One region of the Massilia sp. LMS1-1-1.1 genome, then DNA from elsewhere that is predicted to be linked to it. Evidence: predicted binding sites of a transcription regulator. Region 1 holds the regulator's gene; each other region holds the start of a gene.
The links. Region 1 encodes FNR, which switches genes on or off when oxygen is low (the NO sensors DNR and NnrR bind a similar motif). Its sites were predicted from a motif close to TTGATNNNNATCAA; they were not measured.
Positions count from the first base shown of each region.

Region 1 (6,504 bases):
CCCCTGGCTGCTGATCGCCTTGGTCACGGTGGTGATCAGCATCGGCGGCGCCGTCGAGATCGTCCCCCTGTTCTTCCAGAAGAGCACGACGGAACCGGTCGCCGGCCTGAAGCCGTATTCGCCGCTGCGCCTGGCGGGCCGCGACATTTACGTGCGCGAAGGCTGCTACAACTGCCACTCGCAGATGGTGCGTCCGCTGCGCGCGGAAACGGAACGCTATGGCCACTATTCGGTCGCCGGCGAGTTCGTCTATGACCGTCCGTTCCAGTGGGGTTCCAAGCGCACGGGGCCCGATCTGGCCCGCGTGGGCGCCCGCTACAGCGACGAATGGCACCGCACGCACTTGAACAACCCGCGCGACGTGGTGCCCGAGTCGAACATGCCGTCCTACCCCTGGCTGGCGAAGACCAAGCTGGTGCCTGACGAGATCGTGCCGAAGATGCGCGCCCTGAAACGCCTGGGCCAGCCGTACAGCGAGGAAGAAATCGCCGCCGGCCCCGCGCAGCTGCAGGACAAGACGGAAGAAGACGCCCTGGTCGCCTATCTGCAAGGCCTCGGTACATTAATCAAAACAAGGAATTAGCATGGCAATCGAAAACCTGTTTGACAGCGCCAGCAGCGTCATGACGGTGGTTTCCTTTACGACGTTCGTGGGCATCCTGTGGTGGACGTTCAGCCGCAGCAACAGCGACTTCGACGCGGCGGCACGCCTGCCGTTCGCCGACGAAGCGCTCGACTATCCGGCCGAGGCCGAGATGAACCTGGCGAAGGAGCATAACCATGGCTGACTTTACCAATGGCTTCTGGAATATCTACATCATCGTGCTGTCCCTGCTGGGCATCATCGGCTGCGGCGTGCTGCTGTACTCGCAGTCGAAAGTGAAAGTGGTCGCCGGCGCCCCCGCCGACGGCACCACGGGCCACGTCTGGGACGAGGACTTGAAGGAACTCAATACGCCGATGCCGCGCTGGTGGATGTGGCTGTTCTACATCACCATCGTCTTCGCGCTGGCCTACCTGTTCCTGTATCCGGGCCTGGGCAACTATGCCGGCAGCCTGGGCTGGAAATCGACGGGCCAGTACGAGGAAGAGCTGAAGAAGGCGGAAGCCGACTACGGTCCCCTGTTCAACAAGTACCTGAGCCAGGACTTGAAGACGGTGGCCGCCGACCCGCAGGCGCAAGCCATCGGCCAGCGCCTGTTCCTGACCTACTGCGCGCAATGCCACGGTTCGGATGCGCGCGGCAACAAGGGCTTCCCCAACCTGACGGACAAGGACTGGCTGTATGGCGGTGAACCCGACATCATCAAGACCACCATCCTGCACGGCCGCAATGGTCAGATGCCTCCGATGGGCGCCGCCCTCGGCTCCGAAAAAGATGTCGAGAACGTGGCCCATTATGTGCTGAGCCTGTCCGGTTCCACCTCGGATCCCGTCAAGTCCGTGCTGGGCAAGGCCAAGTTTGGCGCCTGCATGGCCTGTCACGGCGCCGATGCGAAGGGTAACCAGATGCTCGGTGCGCCGAATCTGACGGACAAGGTCTGGCTGTACGGCGGCAGCGCCGATACCATCATGGAAACCGTACGCAAGGGACGCAGCAACACCATGCCGGCCTTCAGCGATTTCCTCGGCGAATCCAAGGTACACGTGCTGTCGGCGTATGTCTGGAGCCTGTCGAATCCTCAGACGCCCGTGAAATGATGTAATGGAACCTCAAGTCATCAAGATGTATGCGGCCCGCGAGCAGATCTACCCTCGCGAGGCCAAAGGACGCTACGCTACCTGGCGATGGGTATGCGTATGGCTTACCCAGCTCGCGTTCTACGGCTTGCCGTGGTTGACCTGGAATGGCAGGCAAGCCCTGCTGTTCGACTTGACCACGCGCAAGTTCTACATTTTCGGCGTCGTGCTGTGGCCCCAGGATTTCATCTATCTGGCGGCCCTGCTGATCATCTGTGCGTATTTGTTGTTCCTCGTCACGGCCATTGCCGGACGGGTGTGGTGCGGGTTCTCTTGCCCGCAAACGGTATACACGGAAATTTTCCTGTGGGTCGAACGCCGCATCGAGGGCACGCGCAGCGCGCGCATGGCCCTCGACAAGCAGGGCCCGTCCGTGCGCAAGGCGTTCAAGAAGACGGCCAAGCACGTGGTGTGGGGCGCCATCGCCCTGTGGACGGGCTTTACCTTTGTCGGCTACTTCACGCCGATCAAGGAACTGGCGCAATCGGTGGTCACCTTGAATTTCGGTCCCTGGGAATGGTTCTGGGTCTTGTTCTACAGCCTGGCAACCTACGGCAACGCGGGCTGGCTGCGCGAGCAGGTGTGCAAATACATGTGCCCCTATGCGCGCTTCCAGAGCGCCATGTTCGACCAGGACACCCTGATCATCACCTACGATGCCAAGCGCGGCGAACCACGCGGCGCCATGAGCAAGAAGGCCGGCCACAACGACAAGCTGGGCGATTGCATCGACTGCACCCTGTGCGTGCAGGTGTGTCCGACCGGCATCGATATCCGCAACGGCCTGCAGTATGAATGCATCGGCTGCGCCGCCTGTGTCGATGCCTGCAACAGCGTGATGGACAAGGTCGAGCGGCCGCGTGGCCTGATACGCTACAGCACCGACCATGCGATGGAAAACAACTTCAATTCGAAGCAGATACGCCAGCGCGCCATGCGCCCGCGCGTCTTGATCTACACTTCCATCCTGGCCCTGATCATCATCGCCGTATGTACCTCGCTGGCCCTGCGCACGCCCCTGAAAATGGACGTGATCCGCGACCGCGGTTCGATGGGACGCGAAGTGGAAGACGGCATGATCGAAAACGTCTACCGCCTGCAGATCATGAACACGTCCGAGCAAAGCCAGCACTTTAAAATCAGCGCTTCCGGCTTGCCGGGCCTGACCTTGCTGACGCGCGAAGAAGTGACCTTGCAGCCGACGGAAACGCTGGGCTGGCCGATCCGCCTGCGCGTGCCGCACGGCGTGGGCGAGAAGGGGTCGAACAAGATTGCGATCGAATTGCAATCGCTGGACGACCCGTCGCTGCATGTGCGTGAAAGCGCGGTCTTCATCGTGCCGCGGTAATGTTGATTCGGGGTCGGACCCTCTGGGTCCGACCCCGGTATTTCGCCGTAGGGGTAGCATTCAATATGCGGTAGGTTTACTGTATTTTCAACCCAGAAGCAAAAGCTGGGGTCAGACCCAAAGGGTCTGACCCCAAGGAGAACAAAATGTCCGACAGTCTGAAACTGCAGCCTCCCGTTGCACCGTGGTACAAGCACCGCTGGCCATGGCTGCTGATGATCGGTCCCGGCCTGTCCGTGGTCGTCGGCAGCTTCATGGGCTATATCGCGTTTACGCAACCCGATGCGCTGGTGGTGGGCGATTATTACAAGCAGGGCAAGGCGATCAATCAGGATTTGAAGCGCGACACGATCGCCAGCGACCTGGCCATGGATACGAGCCTGTCGTACGACGTGGCGCAAGCGCGCCTGACCGGTTCCGTGCACAGCTTCGGCAAGGCTTATCAGGGACCGCTGCAGCTGCACCTGGCGCATGCGACCCTGCCGGAAAAGGATATCAAGCTGCTGGTGCAGCCCGATGCGGCCGGAAATTTCTCGGTGCCCCTGCCGATGCTCGAGCGCAGCCGCTGGCAAGTGCTGGTGGAAAACGACAAGCGCGAGTGGCGCCTGTCCGGCATCTGGACCTGGCCCGTGCAGCGCAGCATCGCGCTGCATGCGGATGAAGAGCTATAAAGCTTATTTGCAGACGTCCGTGCCTGCCGTAATGGCTTTCAGCTTAGCAGGCTGCAAGATCTCGATCTCGCGGTTCGACACGCGCAGCCAGCCTTCCTTCTTGAATTTCGACAATAAACGGCTGACGCTCTCGATGGTCAGGCCCAGGTAGTTGCCGATTTCCTCGCGCGACATGCGCAGCTGGAATTTGCTGCTCGAATAGCCGCGCGCCTCATAGCGCGACGCCAGGTTGACGATGAAGGCGGCAAAGCGCTGCGTCGCCTGCATATTGCCCAGCAACAGCATCACGCTTTGCTCGCGCGTGATTTCCTGGCTCATCATGCGGTGGAAATGCCGCAGCAGAGTCGGCATATTGCCCAGCAATTGTTCCAGGCTGGAAAACGGGATTTCACACACTTCGCTGTCTTCCAGCGCCACCGCATTACAGTGGTGGCGGTCGGCGCTGATGGCGTCCATGCCCAGCAGTTCGCCGGCCATCTGGAAACCCGTCACCTGCTCCTCGCCGCCCGGATTGATCTGGTAGGTCTTGAAGTGCCCCAGGCGGATCGCGTACAGGTTCTGGAACGAGTCGCCGATGCGGAACAGCGAGGCGCCGCGCACGATCTTGCGGCGGCGGCCGATGATCTGGTCCAGCCTGTCCATGTCGCCCATATCGAGGCCCATCGGCAGACACAATTGATGCATGCTGCAGGTCGAGCATCGCGCACGCAACGCTTCCACGTTCACTGTGGGCAAGGTTGGAGTGATTAGCGCTTCAGTCATGTCGGTACCTTTTAGAAAATGCAACAACAAGTTTACTGCATACCGGGTTGCCGTGTGCCAATTTCACCGCAATTTCGCTGAATAAACGACGTTCCGACTTTAATTATATGGCAACATCGTCAAAAGCCCATGCGGGTAGGGGCTTTTGTGCGGCGGCGCTTGCCAAGCTGGGGTATTGATAGGAAAATTCCTGACAGCATTATCTGCCGCCTGTGCCGCCCGGTACTGAAAAGGAAATCATGAAGCCTCTCGGCATCAAAGCAAAAGTCGCGCTGGCCACCAGCCTGACCTCGATCGCCATGATCGCGCTGGTCACCATGATACAGGTGCAGCACATGCGCGACGACTTCACCCGAGTACTGCTGAGCCAGCAGTCATCCCTGATCAGCCGCACCGCTGCCGAGCTCGACGACAAGCTGGGCATGCTGCTGCAGATCGTCACCCTGACGGCCAGGCAGCAGCCGCCGGAACTGATGGCCCAGCCGGCCCAATTGCGCGAATACTATTCGCGCCGCTCGATGCTGGTGCTGTTCGACGACGTGCTGGTGCTCGACGCGCAGGGCGCCGTCGTGGCCGACATGCCGGAAGTGGCGGGACGCACGGGCATCAACGTTGCCGAGCGCGAGTATTTCCAGACCGTGCTGCGCACGCGCCAGCCCATGATCACCGAACCGATGCTCGGCAAATCGAGCGGCATGCCCATCGTGCAGATGGTGGCGCCCGTGCTGGCCGCCGATGGCCAGGTGGCCGGCGTGGTGATCGGCGTGCTGCGCCTGTACAAGGACAACCTGCTGGGGCGTCTGCGCTCGGAAAAGATCGGCAAGAGCGGCTATTACTTCATCCTCACGCGCGGCGCCGTGCCGCGCTACGTGCTGCATCCCGATACCAGCCGTTTGCTGCAGCCGCGCCAGCCGAGCGCCAACCTGACGACGACCCAGCTGCTGAAGGAAGATGGCGAAGGCAGCATGGTCAGCACGAACAGCCGCGGCATCAAGGCCGTCAACAGCTTCAAGCGCCTGAAATCGGTGAACTGGCTGCTGGCCACCTCGCTGCCCGTCGCGGATGCCTTCGAACCGTTCGATGGCGTGCTGTACCGGCTGGTGCTGTGGAGCATCCTCGCTTCGCTGCTGGCCGCCGCCGTGCTGGGCTGGGTCACCGTGCGCCTGCTATCGCCGCTGGTGCGCCTGCGCAACACCCTGCTGGCCCTGCGCACCAGCGGCAGCCGTTTCACCCCCGTGCCGGTGCAGCAGCGCGACGAGATCGGCGAACTGACGGAAGCGTTCAACGGCCTGATGAGCGAGCGCGACCGCCTGCAGCAGGAACTCGAATCGCGCGCGGCGGAACTGGAGCAGGAACGCGACCGGGCCGAGGCGGCCAACCGCGCGAAGAGCGATTTCGTGGCCAACATGAGCCATGAAATCCGCACGCCCCTCAATGCCGTGCTGGGCATGGTGTATTTGCTGGGTAATACCAAGCTCGACACGGAACAGCGCAAGTATCTGACCATGGTGCGCGTGGCGGGCCAGTCGCTGCTGGGCATTCTCAACGACGTGCTCGACTATTCGAAGATCGAGGCGCGCCGCATGGAACTGTCGCCCGTCGAATTTGACCTCGACGAAGTCATGAATACCCTGGCCACGACGATGACGATGAATGCGGGCGAAAAGGAGCTGGAACTGGCCATCGCCGTCGAGCCCGACGTGCCGCGGCGCCTCGTGGGCGACGCCCAGCGCCTGCAGCAAATCCTCGTCAACCTGGCCGGCAACGCCATCAAGTTCACGGAGAGCGGCGAAGTGGTGGTGGCCGTCAGCCTGGCCGAGAGCAAGAGCGAGAGCGGCCGCGCCTGGCTGCGCTTCGAAGTGCGCGACACGGGCATCGGCATGACGGAACTGCAGCAACAGCAGCTGTTTGCCGCGTTTTCACAGGGCGACCAGAGCATCACGCGGCGCTTCGGCGGCACGGGCCTGGGCCTGGCCATCAGCA
Region 1 is NZ_JBFPNG010000023.1:764,551-771,054, reverse strand. It holds gene ccoO (cytochrome-c oxidase, cbb3-type subunit II) at 1-583, shown strand, start outside; gene MRBLMS1_RS18490 (cbb3-type cytochrome oxidase subunit 3) at 585-788, shown strand; gene ccoP (cytochrome-c oxidase, cbb3-type subunit III) at 781-1,701, shown strand; gene ccoG (cytochrome c oxidase accessory protein CcoG) at 1,706-3,088, shown strand; gene MRBLMS1_RS18475 (FixH family protein) at 3,235-3,759, shown strand; gene fnr (fumarate/nitrate reduction transcriptional regulator Fnr) at 3,763-4,521, opposite strand; gene MRBLMS1_RS18465 (response regulator) at 4,761-6,504, shown strand, end outside.

Region 2 (6,504 bases), on a different contig from region 1:
ACGGCGCGCCATGCTGGCCGCCCTGCGCGAAAGCGAGCAACAATTGCGCTCGCTGATCGGCAATATTCCCGGCATCGCCTTCCGCTGTACCACGGCGGAAAACCAGCCCATGCTGTTCATCAGCGATGGCGTGGAAGCCGTCACCGGCTATCCGCCCGCCGACTTTCTCGGCGCAACACCGCGCCGCAGCATCACGGGCCTGATTGCCAGCGAAGAGCGCGCCTACGTCGTCGACGTCTTCAACCGCAGCGTGGCCAGCGGCGAGCCCTACCTGCTGGAATACCGGCTGCTGCATGCCGACGGCACGGCCCGCTGGCTGTGGGAGCGGGGCACCGTCGTGCACGATGCGGCAGGCGCCGTGCGCTGGGTCGACGGCGTCATCCTCGATATCAGCGAACGGCGGCAGATGGAGGAAGACTTGCGCAAGGCCAAGGAAAAGGCGGAGCTGGCGGCCGCCACGCGGGCCAGCTTTGTCGCCAACATGAGCCATGAAATCCGCACGCCGATGAATTCCATCCTCGGTTTCACCGATGTGCTGCTCGACTCGCCGCTGGCGCCGGAGCAGCGGCGCCACCTCAATACCGTGCGGCAGTCCGGACGCTCGCTGTTGCGCCTGCTCAACGAAGTGCTCGATACGGCCAAGCTGGACAGAGGCGCCGTGGCGCTGGAAATGCGCGACTACAGCCTGCTGGCGCTGGTCGATGAACTGGCGTCCACGTATGGCATCCATGCACGCAACAAGGGTTTGCGCATGGAGGTGCAGTACGATCCGCAACTGCCGGCCGTGCTGCATGGTGACGAATTGCGCATGCGGCAGGTGCTGGGCAACCTGCTCGACAACGCCATCAAGTTCACGGCCAGCGGCGGTGTCAGCCTGGCGGCGCGCCTCGACGGTGGCCAGCTGCACCTGCTGGTGCGGGACAGCGGCATCGGTATCGCCGCGGAACGGCGCGATGCCATTTTTGATCCCTTCGTGCAAGCGGACGCTTCGACCACGCGGCGCTTTGGCGGCACGGGCCTGGGCACCACCATCAGCAGGCAGCTGGTGACCCTGATGCAGGGGCGCATCTGGGCCGACGCCAGCGTGCCGCACGGCAGCGTATTCCACGTCATGCTGCCCTTGCTGCCGGCACGCCAGGCGGCGCTGCCCGCCAGCGAACGCCGCAGCGTGCGCCTGCCGCCCCTGCGCGTGCTGGCCGCCGACGACGTGCCGCAAAACCTGGAACTGCTGAGTCTGCTGCTGGGCAAGCGCGGCCACACGGTGATCACGGCAGGCGATGGCGTGCAAGCCTTGCAACTGACGCAGCAGGATGACTTCGACATTCTGCTGCTGGACTTGCAAATGCCGCGCATGGATGGCCTGGCCGCCACGCAAGCCATCCGTGCCGCCGCCCTGCGCGATGGCCGCCCGCGCGTGCCCGTGATCGCCATGACGGCCAGCGTGCTCGATGCGCACCGCAAGGCGGCGCAGGCGGCCGGCATGGACGGTTTCGCCACCAAGCCCGTCGAATGGCAGGCGCTGTCGCGGGAAATCGCCCGCGTGCTGGGCCTGACGGCGGAGCCGGCCGATGACAGCCCCGCGCCCGCTGGAGGAAGAGTGCTGCACCATGCGGGCGCCCTGCAGCGCTGGGCCGGCAACGACAGCGCCTACCGCGCGGCACTGGCCCGTTTCGGACGCGAGCATCCGCGCGTGCCGCCTGCCCTGCTGGCCGCCATCGAGGCACGCGACCATCTAGCGCTCCTGCCGCAAAGCCACCGGCTGCGCGGCGCGGCGGCCAACCTCGGCTTGGAACAGCTGGCCGCCAGCCTGGCGACTTTGGAACAAGCGTGCGCCAGCCCTGGCCCCGCCACGGCGCCGCAGCTCGATGAGGCGCTGGGCAAGCTGCTGACGCAATGGCCGGCGGCCCTGGCCGCCATCGCCCGGCTGGCGCCGCCTGCATTACCAGCGGCAACGGCGGGCGCCATCGACGCGCCCGCCGCCCGGCAAGCGGCCAGCGCCCTGCTGCAGGCCTTGCAGCGCGGCGAACTCGATGACGCGGCGCAAGCACAATTGCAGCACGCCATGGGCGCGCAAGCGGATGCGCTGGCGCCGCTGCTGCACGCCATCGACGACTTTGATTTCCCCCTGGCACAGTCGCTCCTGCACGGCCTGCTGCCCACCTTCTCCCCGGAGTCCCCATGAATGCACGAGCCAGGCCCGTGATTCTCGTCGTCGACGATGAAGCGGCCAATTTGCAATTGCTGCGCCAGATCTTGCAGAACGACTACGCGCTGCTGTTCGCCAAGGATGGCGCGCGGGCTCTGGAACTGGCGCAGCAGGAACGCCCGGCTCTGATCCTGCTCGACGTGATGATGCCGGGCATGAGCGGCCACGACACCTGCCGCCAGCTGAAAGCGGCGCCGCTGACGGCCGCCATCCCCGTCATTTTCGTCACGGCCCTGAACGACATGCGCGACGAACTGAGCGGTTTTGAAGCGGGCGCCGTCGATTACATCACCAAGCCGCTCAGCCCTGCCATCGTGCGGGCCCGCGTGCGCACGCATCTGTCGCTGGTGCGCATCGACGAACTGAAGGAAACGCGGCTGCAGATCGTCCAGCGCCTGGGCCTGGCGGCCGAGTACAAGGACAATGAAACGGGCTTGCACGTGATCCGCATGAGCCATTACGCGCGCCTGCTGGGCGTGGCCGCCGGCATGGACGAGGCCGCCGCGGACGATCTGCTGCACGCGGCGCCCATGCACGACGTGGGCAAGATCGGCATCCCCGACCGCATCCTGCAAAAGCCGGGCAAGCTTGACGCGGACGAATGGGCCGTCATGCAGACGCACGCGCGCATCGGCGCCGACATCATCGGCGAACATGCCGCAGGCGGCATGCTGGCGCTGGCCCGCGAGATCGCCCTGTCGCACCATGAAAAATGGGACGGCAGCGGCTACCCGAACGGCTCGGCGGGCGAGGCGATCCCGCTGGCGGGACGCATCATCGCCGTGGCCGACGTCTTCGACGCGCTGACCTCGGTGCGCCCGTACAAGCGCGCGTGGTCGGTGACGGACGCCGTGGGCTACTTACAAGCGCAACAAGGCAGCCATTTCGATGCGCGGCTGGTCGAGCTGTTTGTCAAGGAACTGCCCGCCATCGACGCCATCCGGCTGCGCTGGGCAGAGAAAGAGGAAGCCACGCGGCCGCCTGAAAAGTGAACTCCCGCCACAGCCAGCGTTGTTGCGTCACACAAGGAAGTGCCGGACAGATGGCGCCGGCGCCGATGCAGACCACTGGAAGGGCAAGGAGTTCGATGCCATTATGGCCGGCAGCGAGTCGAACATTTTGATGCACATCAAACAGCTCGCAATTTCCTGGCGACGGCCTTGCAGATGGCCACCGCCCGCGTTTTTTTGACCCACATCAAGCGCTGCATAAGAAAAACGCCCGCCAGCACGGCAATGCTGGACTTGCCCGTGTTGCCGTTCTAGCCTTGTTGCCATCCTGACTAGAGAATGACAACATGGCTTATAAATCCATCCTCGTCCACGCCGACCTGTCGCGCCATGCGCCGCAGCGCATCGCCATCGCGGCACGGCTGGCGCACGCGCACCAGGCGCACCTAATCGGCGCCGCCATGACGGGCGTGTCGCGCTTTACCCTGGAAAACAACCGCGGCATGCGCGGCGGCGCCGCGGCGGCGCAGATCAACGCCCTGCACGGGCAGGCGGAACAGGCGCTCGACCAGTTTGAAAAACTGGCGCGCCAGGCCAGCGCCGTCTCGCTCGAGCGGCGCCTGATCGAAGACGATGAAGATGGCGGCATGGCCGTCAGCGCCCGCTACAGCGACTTGACGGTACTGAGCCAGCACGACGACAGCGAAGCGCTGCCCGGCGCCATGAGCGACCTGGTGCCCTACGTGATGCTCAACGCGGCCCGTCCCGTGCTGATCGTGCCGCGCAGCGGCCAGTTTGCGCAAATCGACAATACCGTCGTGGTGGCCTGGGATGGCAGCATGGAAGCGACGCGCGCCATCGGCCACGCCCTGCCCCTCTTGCGCGCGGCGCGCCTGGTGGTGCTGGCCCTGCTGCACCCGCCGGCCGGCCATGCGCAGCCGGCCCGCCACCCGGGTGCCGACATCGCCGCCTACCTGAGCCGCCATGGCGTGCCCGTCGAAGTGCGTCCCGCCGTCACCACGGGCGACGTCGGCGCGGCCCTGCTGGCCATGGCCGCCGAAGTGCATGCGGACTTGCTGGTGATGGGCGGCTACGGCCATGCGCGCTTCCGCGAAATTTTACTGGGCGGCGTGACGGAAACGGTCTTGCACCAGATGACGCTACCGGTGCTGATGGCGCACTGACGTCAAAAAGCCGCGCCACCCTTGCGGATGGCGCGGCTTTTAACTGACAGCGACAGCCTTAGACTTTGCGCTGGGCGACGGCGTCAACGACACACAGCGCCGTCATGTTGACGATGCGGCGCACGGTGGCCGATGGCGTCAGGATGTGCACGGGCTTGGCGCAGCCGAGCAGGATCGGGCCCACGGCGATGCCGTTGCCGGCCGCCGTTTTCACCAGGTTGTAGGCGATGTTGGCCGATTCGATATTCGGCATGACGAGCAGGTTGGCGTCGTTCTTCAGTGCCGAATTTGGCATCAGTTTGTGACGCAGCTTGCTGTCGAGGGCCGTATCGCCGTGCATTTCGCCGTCGATTTCCAGGTCCGGCGCGCGGTCCTTGACGATGGCCAGGGCGGCGCGCATCTTTTGCGCCGAAGCGCTGTCGCTCGAACCGAAGTTCGAGTGCGACAGCAGGGCCGCGCGCGGCGACAGGCCGAAACGGGTCATCTCTTCGGCAGCCATGATGGTGATCTCGGCCAGCTGCTCGGCGTCCGGATTTTCATTGACGTGCGTGTCGACCATCACCAGCTGGCGCTCCGGCATGATCAGGACGTTCATGGCCGCATACACATTGCTGCCGGCGCGCTTGCCCAGCACCTGGTCGATGTATTTCAGGTGCAGCTGGGTGGTGCCGAAGGTGCCGCAAATCATGCCGTCGGCGTCGCCCTTGTGGATCATCATCGAACCGATCAGGGTGTGGCGGCGGCGCATTTCCAGCTTCGCGTATTCCTCGGTGACGCCCTTGCGGCTCGTCATCGCGTAATACGTGTTCCAGTAATCGCGATAGCGCTCGTCGAAGTCCGGGTTGATGACGTCGAAGTCGACGCCTTGCTTGAGGCGCAGGCCGAATTTCTGGATGCGCGCTTCGAGCACCGGTGGACGGCCGACCAGGATAGGACGCGCCAGTTTTTCATCGACCACCACTTGCACGGCACGCAGCACGCGCTCTTCTTCGCCTTCGGCGTAGACGATGCGTTTGAGTTCGGCCGGCGTGGATTTGGCCATCAGGAACAGCGGCTTCATGAAGGTGCCGCTGCGGTAGACGAATTGCTGCAGGCTGTCCGCGTACGCTTGCAAGTCCTTGATCGGACGCGTGGCGACGCCGGAATCCTCGGCCGCCTTGGCCACCGCTGGCGCGATCTTGATCAGCAGACGCGGATCGAACGGCATCGGGATCAGGTATTCAGGACCGAACGACAGGTTGCTGATGCCGTACGTGGTGGCCACGATGTCGGACTGCTCCGCATGCGCCAGGTCGGCGATCGCGTGCACGACGGCGATTTCCATTTCACGCGTGATCGTCGTCGCGCCGCAATCGAGGGCGCCGCGGAAGATGTACGGGAAGCACAGCACGTTGTTGACCTGGTTCGGATAGTCCGAACGGCCCGTGGCGATGATGGCGTCGCTGCGCACGGCCTTGACTTCTTCCGGCAGGATTTCCGGATTCGGGTTGGCCAGCGCCAGGATCAACGGGTTCGGCGCCATCTTGCGCACCATGTCTTGCTTCAGCACGCCGCCGGCGGAGACGCCGAGGAAAATGTCGGCGTCCGGGATGATCTCGGCCAGGGTGCGCAGCGGCGTGTCTTGCGCGAAGCGTTCCTTGTCCGGGTCCATCAGTTCCGTGCGGCCCTTGTAGACGACGCCGGCCAGGTCGGTGACATAGATGTTTTTGAGCGGGAAGCCCAAGTCGACGATCAGGTCCAGGCAGGCCAGCGCCGCGGCGCCCGCGCCCGACACGACCAGCTTGCAGTCCTCGATTTTCTTGCCGACGGCTTTCAGGCCGTTCAGGATGGCCGCGCCGACGATGATGGCGGTGCCGTGCTGGTCGTCATGGAAGACGGGAATCTTCATGCGGTCGCGCAGCTGGCGCTCGATGTAGAAGCATTCAGGGGCTTTGATGTCTTCCAGGTTCACGCCGCCGAAGGTCGGTTCCAGCGAAGCGATGATGTCGACCAGTTTGTCCGGGTCCGATTCGTTGATCTCGATGTCGAAGACGTCGATGCCGGCGAATTTCTTGAACAGCACGCCCTTGCCTTCCATCACCGGCTTGGCGGCCAGCGGACCGATATTGCCCAGTCCCAGCACGGCCGTGCCGTTGGTGATGACGGCCACCAGGTTGCCGCGCGC
Region 2 is NZ_JBFPNG010000034.1:545,870-552,373, forward strand. It holds gene MRBLMS1_RS21240 (MHYT domain-containing protein) at 1-2,182, shown strand, start outside; gene MRBLMS1_RS21245 (response regulator) at 2,179-3,198, shown strand; gene MRBLMS1_RS21250 (universal stress protein) at 3,504-4,340, shown strand; gene MRBLMS1_RS21255 (NADP-dependent malic enzyme) at 4,399-6,504, opposite strand, start outside.
Region 2: a site for FNR is predicted at 3,326-3,339, ahead of MRBLMS1_RS21250 (universal stress protein). Genes of this name have one in related genera too.

Region 3 (6,504 bases), on a different contig from region 1:
CCAAGATACGGGCCTGGACATTGACCTCGGACTGTATCGCATTGGACAGCATGACCTTGGCATAGCGGTCATTGAGGATTTTTTCCGTCGAGGCATTGATGTTGCGGATACGGCTGATGGAAACAAATGCCACCATGATAAGCAGGACAATGATCAGGCCGAAACTGAAGGCCAGGCGGGTACTGATTTTAAGCTTGGACATAAGTCATTCATCCTTGGCGGAAAGCGGAAAGCGTGCGCTGGGCATCGTCCTGCGGACAGGCGGCGTCCGTCCGTGACGATGCTGATGCGGTCAGTTTTGCGTTACAGAGAGCTAGCTCGGCAGGTATGGGGCCGTGATGTCAAGGGCAATGCCATGGATGCGCATTGCAGAGCGCCGGCGACGGGGCCAGCGGCGTATTCTTGAGGGTCCGCGCAGAATGGCACGGTCCGATTTTGTTGTTTAGTGTAGGACGATAATTTCTGACAGGCAAGATGTTCGCGCAAAAAATCACCGGGCCAGCAACGCTTGCCGCGCGGGCAAAAAAAATGCCCCGGCGAGCGGGGCATGGGGTCAAGCGGACCGGTGTGGCCCTGGCGCTCAGGCGCGCAAGGTGGACAGGATAGGCTGCAGCACGGCCGCGCCCAGGGCGGCGCTGCGAGCGCCGCTCCAGCCCGTTTGCGGGTCGGGATCGTTGGCGTTGTCCTTGAACGGCAATTCCAGGGTCAGCGACAGGCAGCCGAAGGCGTGGGTGATGTGGGGCGAACCCATGGTCAGCACTTCCGGCGTGAACGGGCCGTCTTCGTAGCCGTGCTCATCCTGGAAGTCGGGGCTGGCCACCTTGAAGTCGGCGATGAAGCGGTCTTGCTCGGCTTTTTGTGCTGGCGTGAAATTTTCCAGCGCGTCGCTGCCGGCCACAAAGACGTAAGGCAAGCCTTCGTCGCCATGCACGTCGAGGAACAGGTCGCAACCGATTTCATGCATTTTTTGTTTCACCAGGAATACTTCCGGGCTGCGCTCCATCGTCGGCGTCATCCATTCGCGGTTCAGGTTGGCGCCGGCCGCGTTGGTGCGCAGGTTGCCATGCACGGAGCCGTCAGGATTCATGTTCGGCACCACGTAGAAGACGGCGTCCTGCAGGCACTGGCGGGCAAACGGATTGGCCTGGTCCAGCAAGGCTTCGAGCATGCCTTCGACAAACCATTCGGCCATCGTTTCACCGGGATGCTGGCGCGCGATGACCCAGACTTTTTTCTCGGCATCGGCGTCGCCGACGACCAGCAGATTCATGTCGCGGCCTTCGACGGTGCTGCCCAGGTCGATCAGGCGCACCAGCGGCGACGCTTGCGCGCTGTCGATCAGGGCCAGGTGGCGGTCCCATGGATACGGCTCGAAGTAGGCGTAGTACACGCTTTCTTCTTCGGGCGTATGTTCGATCGTCATCACCGTGCCGTCAAAGCTGGTCGGCACGCGGAACCAGGTTTCGCGGTCGTAGCTGGCGACAGCCTGGTAATCTTTCCAGCCGTCCGGGTAGGCCGACTTGCCTGCGTTCATGAAGCGGATCGTGCACGCTTCGCCTTGCGCGCCTTGCAGGCGGAAGTAAAACCACTGCGTGATGTCGGCGTGGGAATCCTTGCGGATGTTCAGCTCGATGGATTGGGCATCGTCGGCGCGCAGCACCTCGATCGCGCCGGCGTCGAATTGCTGGCTGATTTTAATGGTCATGAGTGTTCCTGATAAAAACGTATGGGTTTTGCATCGTGTGCAATGGCGCGATGATACCTGTTTTGCGGTGGCCTTTGTGCTGGCGCAAGCGATGACGGACATGCTTTGCTAACGTGGAAGCTCCAACACGGGGAGATCATCATGGATGACAACGGCAAACACATACGCGAACTGGAAAAGAAAGTCAGCGCCCTCAGCGACGCCCTGGCGCATCTGGGCAAGGGCACGACCTTGCAGGAATTGCTGCGCATCATACGTTTCCCCGGCTATACGACGCCGGCCGAATACACGTTCAACGTCGCCATCCTCGACACCATGCTGGTGCAGGTCAATGCGCTGGAAAAGCTGGGGCAGGATTTGTTGGCGGGGGCCAAGCAAGTAGTGGCGAAGCAGTGAACGCCTGAGAAAATGCCCATGGCGGCGTTGCGTGGCCTTGGCGTACTAGTCGTACTGCCTGCGGCCACGCGCCTGGCCCTGAACATTTTTCAGACGTTCAAGTAGTCAGGCCGCCAAAACGTTCAAAAAACCACGGCTCGACGTCCGGCGCCTGCGCATCCTCGCGCCGCAATGTTGCCAGGATATGTTCCTCTGCAGGTGCATACGTGATGCGGTACAGGTCGCGCGCCAGCACATACGCTTGCGTGCCGGGCCACGGTTCGGGCAGCAGTTCGACGGGCAGTTGCGGGTCGTGCAATTGCACGCGGCGGTAGGCGTGCGTCAGCAGCGAGCGGATGACGAACGCCTGCTCCGCATCGAACACGGGTTCTTCCTGCAGCAGGGTCAGCAGGGGCTGGAAGCTGGCGATGAATTTTTCGTAGCCGGCCATCACTTCCGACAAGTCCCAGCAGTCGCCCACCATGTCGCGCAGGGGACGCGTGCTCACGCCCGGCAATTCCGTGGTGTGGCAGACGTACAGCTTGCCCTGCACCTCGTTGCGTACGAGGATATCTTCCAGCGCTTCCGCATTGCTGGCGGGGTGGCCAAAGATGCCGGGAGAAATCAAACCATAGCCGGCCCACAATAATTCCTTGCGCAGCGCCCCCCGCTCGGCCGCGCCGATACTGCCGGCCGGCCCGATCACCAGGGTCCAGCTGCCATCCCAATGCACGACCAGCGGCGCATAGATGCGGCGGTAGGCGCGTTCGAAGCGGGCCAGCGCCTCTGGGCGTATCGTATAGGCACTGCGGCGGCCGTCGCGCTGCGAGCTGAGCCAGCCTTCCTGCGCCAGGCGGAACACGCTGGTGCGCAATAGCCGGTCATTGACGCCGAATGGCGCCAGCAGTTCGATCAGGCTGCCCAGCCAGATGGCGCCGCCGCGCGGCACGATGGCGTCGCCAAAGATGGTCATCACCAGGGACTTCGAGCGCGGTGGGTCGCTTTCCAGGAAATCGGCTATCCATGCCGTGCAGCGGGTGTTCTTCATGTGGTTCCGGTCTGGCCGTGTTGCGGTCGAATCAATAAAAGCAGCAGTTTACTTGGCTGCGCGGGTAGCGCGGCAATAATTTGCCGGAAGCGCTGGTGGCGCTCCATGGTGTTTTCTCATAAGCAATATCATACGCACAAAAAAGCTGCACAAGATACGATTTTTTAAAATGATTCATATCAAGTGTATGCAAATCGATTTTTGTATCGTATTATCTGTTTATCGCACCGCGTTGCTGCGCAAAATCAAAGACATGGGAGACACATCATGTACGCACAAATGGTTGAAACCGGCCTCAAGAACGTCCGTTCCCTCGACGACATGGGTCAAGAAGAGCGCGCTTTCCAGGCGCGCATCGACGAAGGCATCAAGATCGAGGCCAAGGACTGGATGCCGGATGCCTACCGCAAGACCCTGATCCGCCAGATTTCGCAGCACGCACACTCGGAAATCGTCGGCCAATTGCCCGAAGGTAACTGGGTCACGCGCGCGCCGACCCTGAAACGCAAATCGATCCTGCTGGCGAAGATCCAGGACGAAGCGGGCCACGGCCTGTACCTGTACAGCGCCGCGGAAACCCTGGGCGTATCGCGCGACGACTTGCTGGCCGCCTTGCACTCGGGCAAAGCCAAGTATTCCAGCATCTTCAACTATCCGACCCTGTCGTGGGCCGACATGGGCGCCATCGGCTGGCTCGTCGACGGCTCGGCCATCATCAACCAGATTCCCCTGTGTCGCTGCTCGTATGGTCCATATGCGCGCGCCATGATCCGCGTCTGCAAGGAAGAATCGTTCCATGCGCGCCAGGGCTACGACATCATGATGTCGCTGTGCAAGGGCACGCCCGAGCAGAAAGCCATGGCGCAGGATGCGCTGAACCGCTGGTGGTGGCCATCCTTGATGATGTTCGGCCCGTCCGACGCCGCCTCCGTCAACAGCGCCCAGTCGGCGCAATGGCGCATCAAGCTGTTCTCGAACGACGAACTGCGCCAGCGCATGGTCGACCAGACCGTGCCGCAAATCGAATACCTGGGCTTGACCGTGCCCGATCCCGACCTGAAGTTCAATGCGGAAACGGGCCATTATGAATTCGGCGAGATCGACTGGTCCGAGTTCAACAACGTCCTGAAGGGCAATGGCCCGTGCAACCGCGAACGCCTGCAAACGCGCGTAAAAGCGTATGAAGACGGCGCATGGTTCCGCGATGCCTTGGTCGCGTATGCAGACAAGCAGGCTGCTAACAAAGCGGCAGCGTAAATACACAAGACAGATAGGGGATAGCAACATGAGCAAAGAATGGCCATTGTGGGAAGTTTTCATCCGCAGCCAGCACGGCCTGGCGCACAAGCATGTGGGTAGCCTGCACGCTTCCGACGCCACCATGGCGGTCAACCATGCGCGCGACGTCTACACGCGTCGCAATGAAGGCGTCAGCATCTGGGTGGTGCGCGCGGCCGATATCGTCGCCAGCAGCCCCGGCGACAAGGGCGCCCTGTTCGAACCGTCGAACAGCAAGGTGTACCGCCATCCCACCTTCTTCCCGATGCCGGAAGAAGTCAAGAATCTGTGATGGGAGCGCCTGCAATGGATGATAAGGTCAATTACCTCTTGCGCCTGGGCGACAACGCCCTGATCCTCAGCCAGCAGCTGTCGCAGCTGTGCGGCAAGGGTCCGGCGCTGGAAGAAGACATGGCGCTGACCAATGTGGCGCTGGACTTGCTGGGCCAGACGCGCTTGTGGTTCAGCTATGCGGCCGAGCTGGAAAACGCGGGCCGCGACGAGGACGACATCGCCTTTTTGCGCGACGCCCACGACTTCAAGAACTGCCTGCTGGTCGAACAGCCGAACGGCAATTACGCCGACACCATGATGCGTCAGTTCTTTTTCGACAGCTGGCACTACTTCCAGCTGCTGGAACTGACGAAATCGGCGGATGTGCGCATCGTCGAAGTGGCGCAAAAGTCGATCAAGGAAGTCACGTATCACTTGCGCCGCAGCGGCGACCTGATCGTGCGCCTCGGCGACGGTACGGCCGACAGCCATGCGAAAACGCAGGCCGCCGCCGACAAGCTGTGGATGTACACGGGCGAGATGTTCACGTACGACGCCGTCGACCAGGCCATGGTCGCCGCCGGCATCGCGCCGCCGTCGGACGTGCTGCGCCGCGCTTTCCTCGAACACGTGGCCGAGATCTTCGCCGAAGCCACCTTGACCATGCCGGCGCCCGACGCCTGGATGCAAAAGGGCGGCAAGCAGGGCACGCACACGGAGCACCTGGGTTTTATCCTGGCCGAGATGCAGTTCCTGCAGCGCGCCTATCCCGGGGCGGAGTGGTAATGAACACGGCTACGGCAGCGCTGGACGCCGCCCAGGTCTGGGCCTGGCTCGGCGACGTGCCGGACCCGGAAATCCCCGTCATTTCGGTGGTGGACCTGGGCATCGTGCGCGCCGTCGAAGTCACGGATGGCGATGCGTGCATCGTGACGATCACGCCCACGTATTCGGGCTGCCCGGCCATGCAGGTGATCGCCGACGCCGTCACGGATGCCTTGCGCAGCCATGGCGTGGCCAAGGTGACCTTGGTGAACCAGCTGGCGCCCGCCTGGACGACGGACTGGATGAGCGAAGCGGGCAAGGCCAAGCTGAAAGGCTATGGCATCGCCCCGCCGCAGCAGCAGGTGATCGACATCAGCGGTTTGCGTGGCGGCGTCAAGCGCCAGGCGATGCCCAAGCTGGACGTGATCTGCCCGAACTGCGGCTCGACGCACACGCAGCTGACCAGCCAGTTCGGCTCCACGCCGTGCAAGGCCCTGTATAAATGCATGGATTGCCGCGAACCGTTTGACTACTTCAAGTGCCACTAAAAAAATCAGGCACACGTTCCGAAGAAACTGGAGATGAAGCATGAGTAAATTTTATCCGCTGTCCGTGGCCAACGTGCGCAACGAAACGCGCGACACCATCGCCGTCACGTTCGACGTGCCATTTGAGTTGCAGCAGCAGTTCCGCTTCCATCAAGGCCAGCACCTGACCCTGCGCGCCAATATCAATGCGGAAGACGTGCGCCGCTCGTACTCGATCTGTTCGGCGGTGCAGGACGGCACCCTGCGCGTGGCCATCAAGCGCACGCCCGGCGGCGCCTTCTCGACCTGGGCGAACGACACCCTGAAAGCTGGCGCCACCATCGAGGTGATGCCGCCCATGGGTCACTTCAACGTGCCGCTCGATTGTGTCAACCGCAAGCACTACCTGGCCTTTGCGGCCGGCAGCGGCATCACGCCCATCCTCTCCATCATCAAGACGACTCTGCTGACGGAACCCCTGAGCCGCTTTACCCTGTTCTACGGCAACCGCGCCTCGTCATCCGTCATCTTCA
Region 3 is NZ_JBFPNG010000034.1:476,084-482,587, reverse strand. It holds gene MRBLMS1_RS20965 (methyl-accepting chemotaxis protein) at 1-202, opposite strand, end outside; gene MRBLMS1_RS20960 (M14 family metallopeptidase) at 581-1,705, opposite strand; gene MRBLMS1_RS20955 (hypothetical protein) at 1,847-2,101, shown strand; gene paaX (phenylacetic acid degradation operon negative regulatory protein PaaX) at 2,199-3,128, opposite strand; gene paaA (1,2-phenylacetyl-CoA epoxidase subunit PaaA) at 3,396-4,385, shown strand; gene paaB (1,2-phenylacetyl-CoA epoxidase subunit PaaB) at 4,414-4,698, shown strand; gene paaC (1,2-phenylacetyl-CoA epoxidase subunit PaaC) at 4,713-5,465, shown strand; gene paaD (1,2-phenylacetyl-CoA epoxidase subunit PaaD) at 5,465-5,992, shown strand; gene paaE (1,2-phenylacetyl-CoA epoxidase subunit PaaE) at 6,033-6,504, shown strand, end outside.
Region 3: a site for FNR is predicted at 3,298-3,311, ahead of paaA (1,2-phenylacetyl-CoA epoxidase subunit PaaA). Genes of this name have one in related genera too.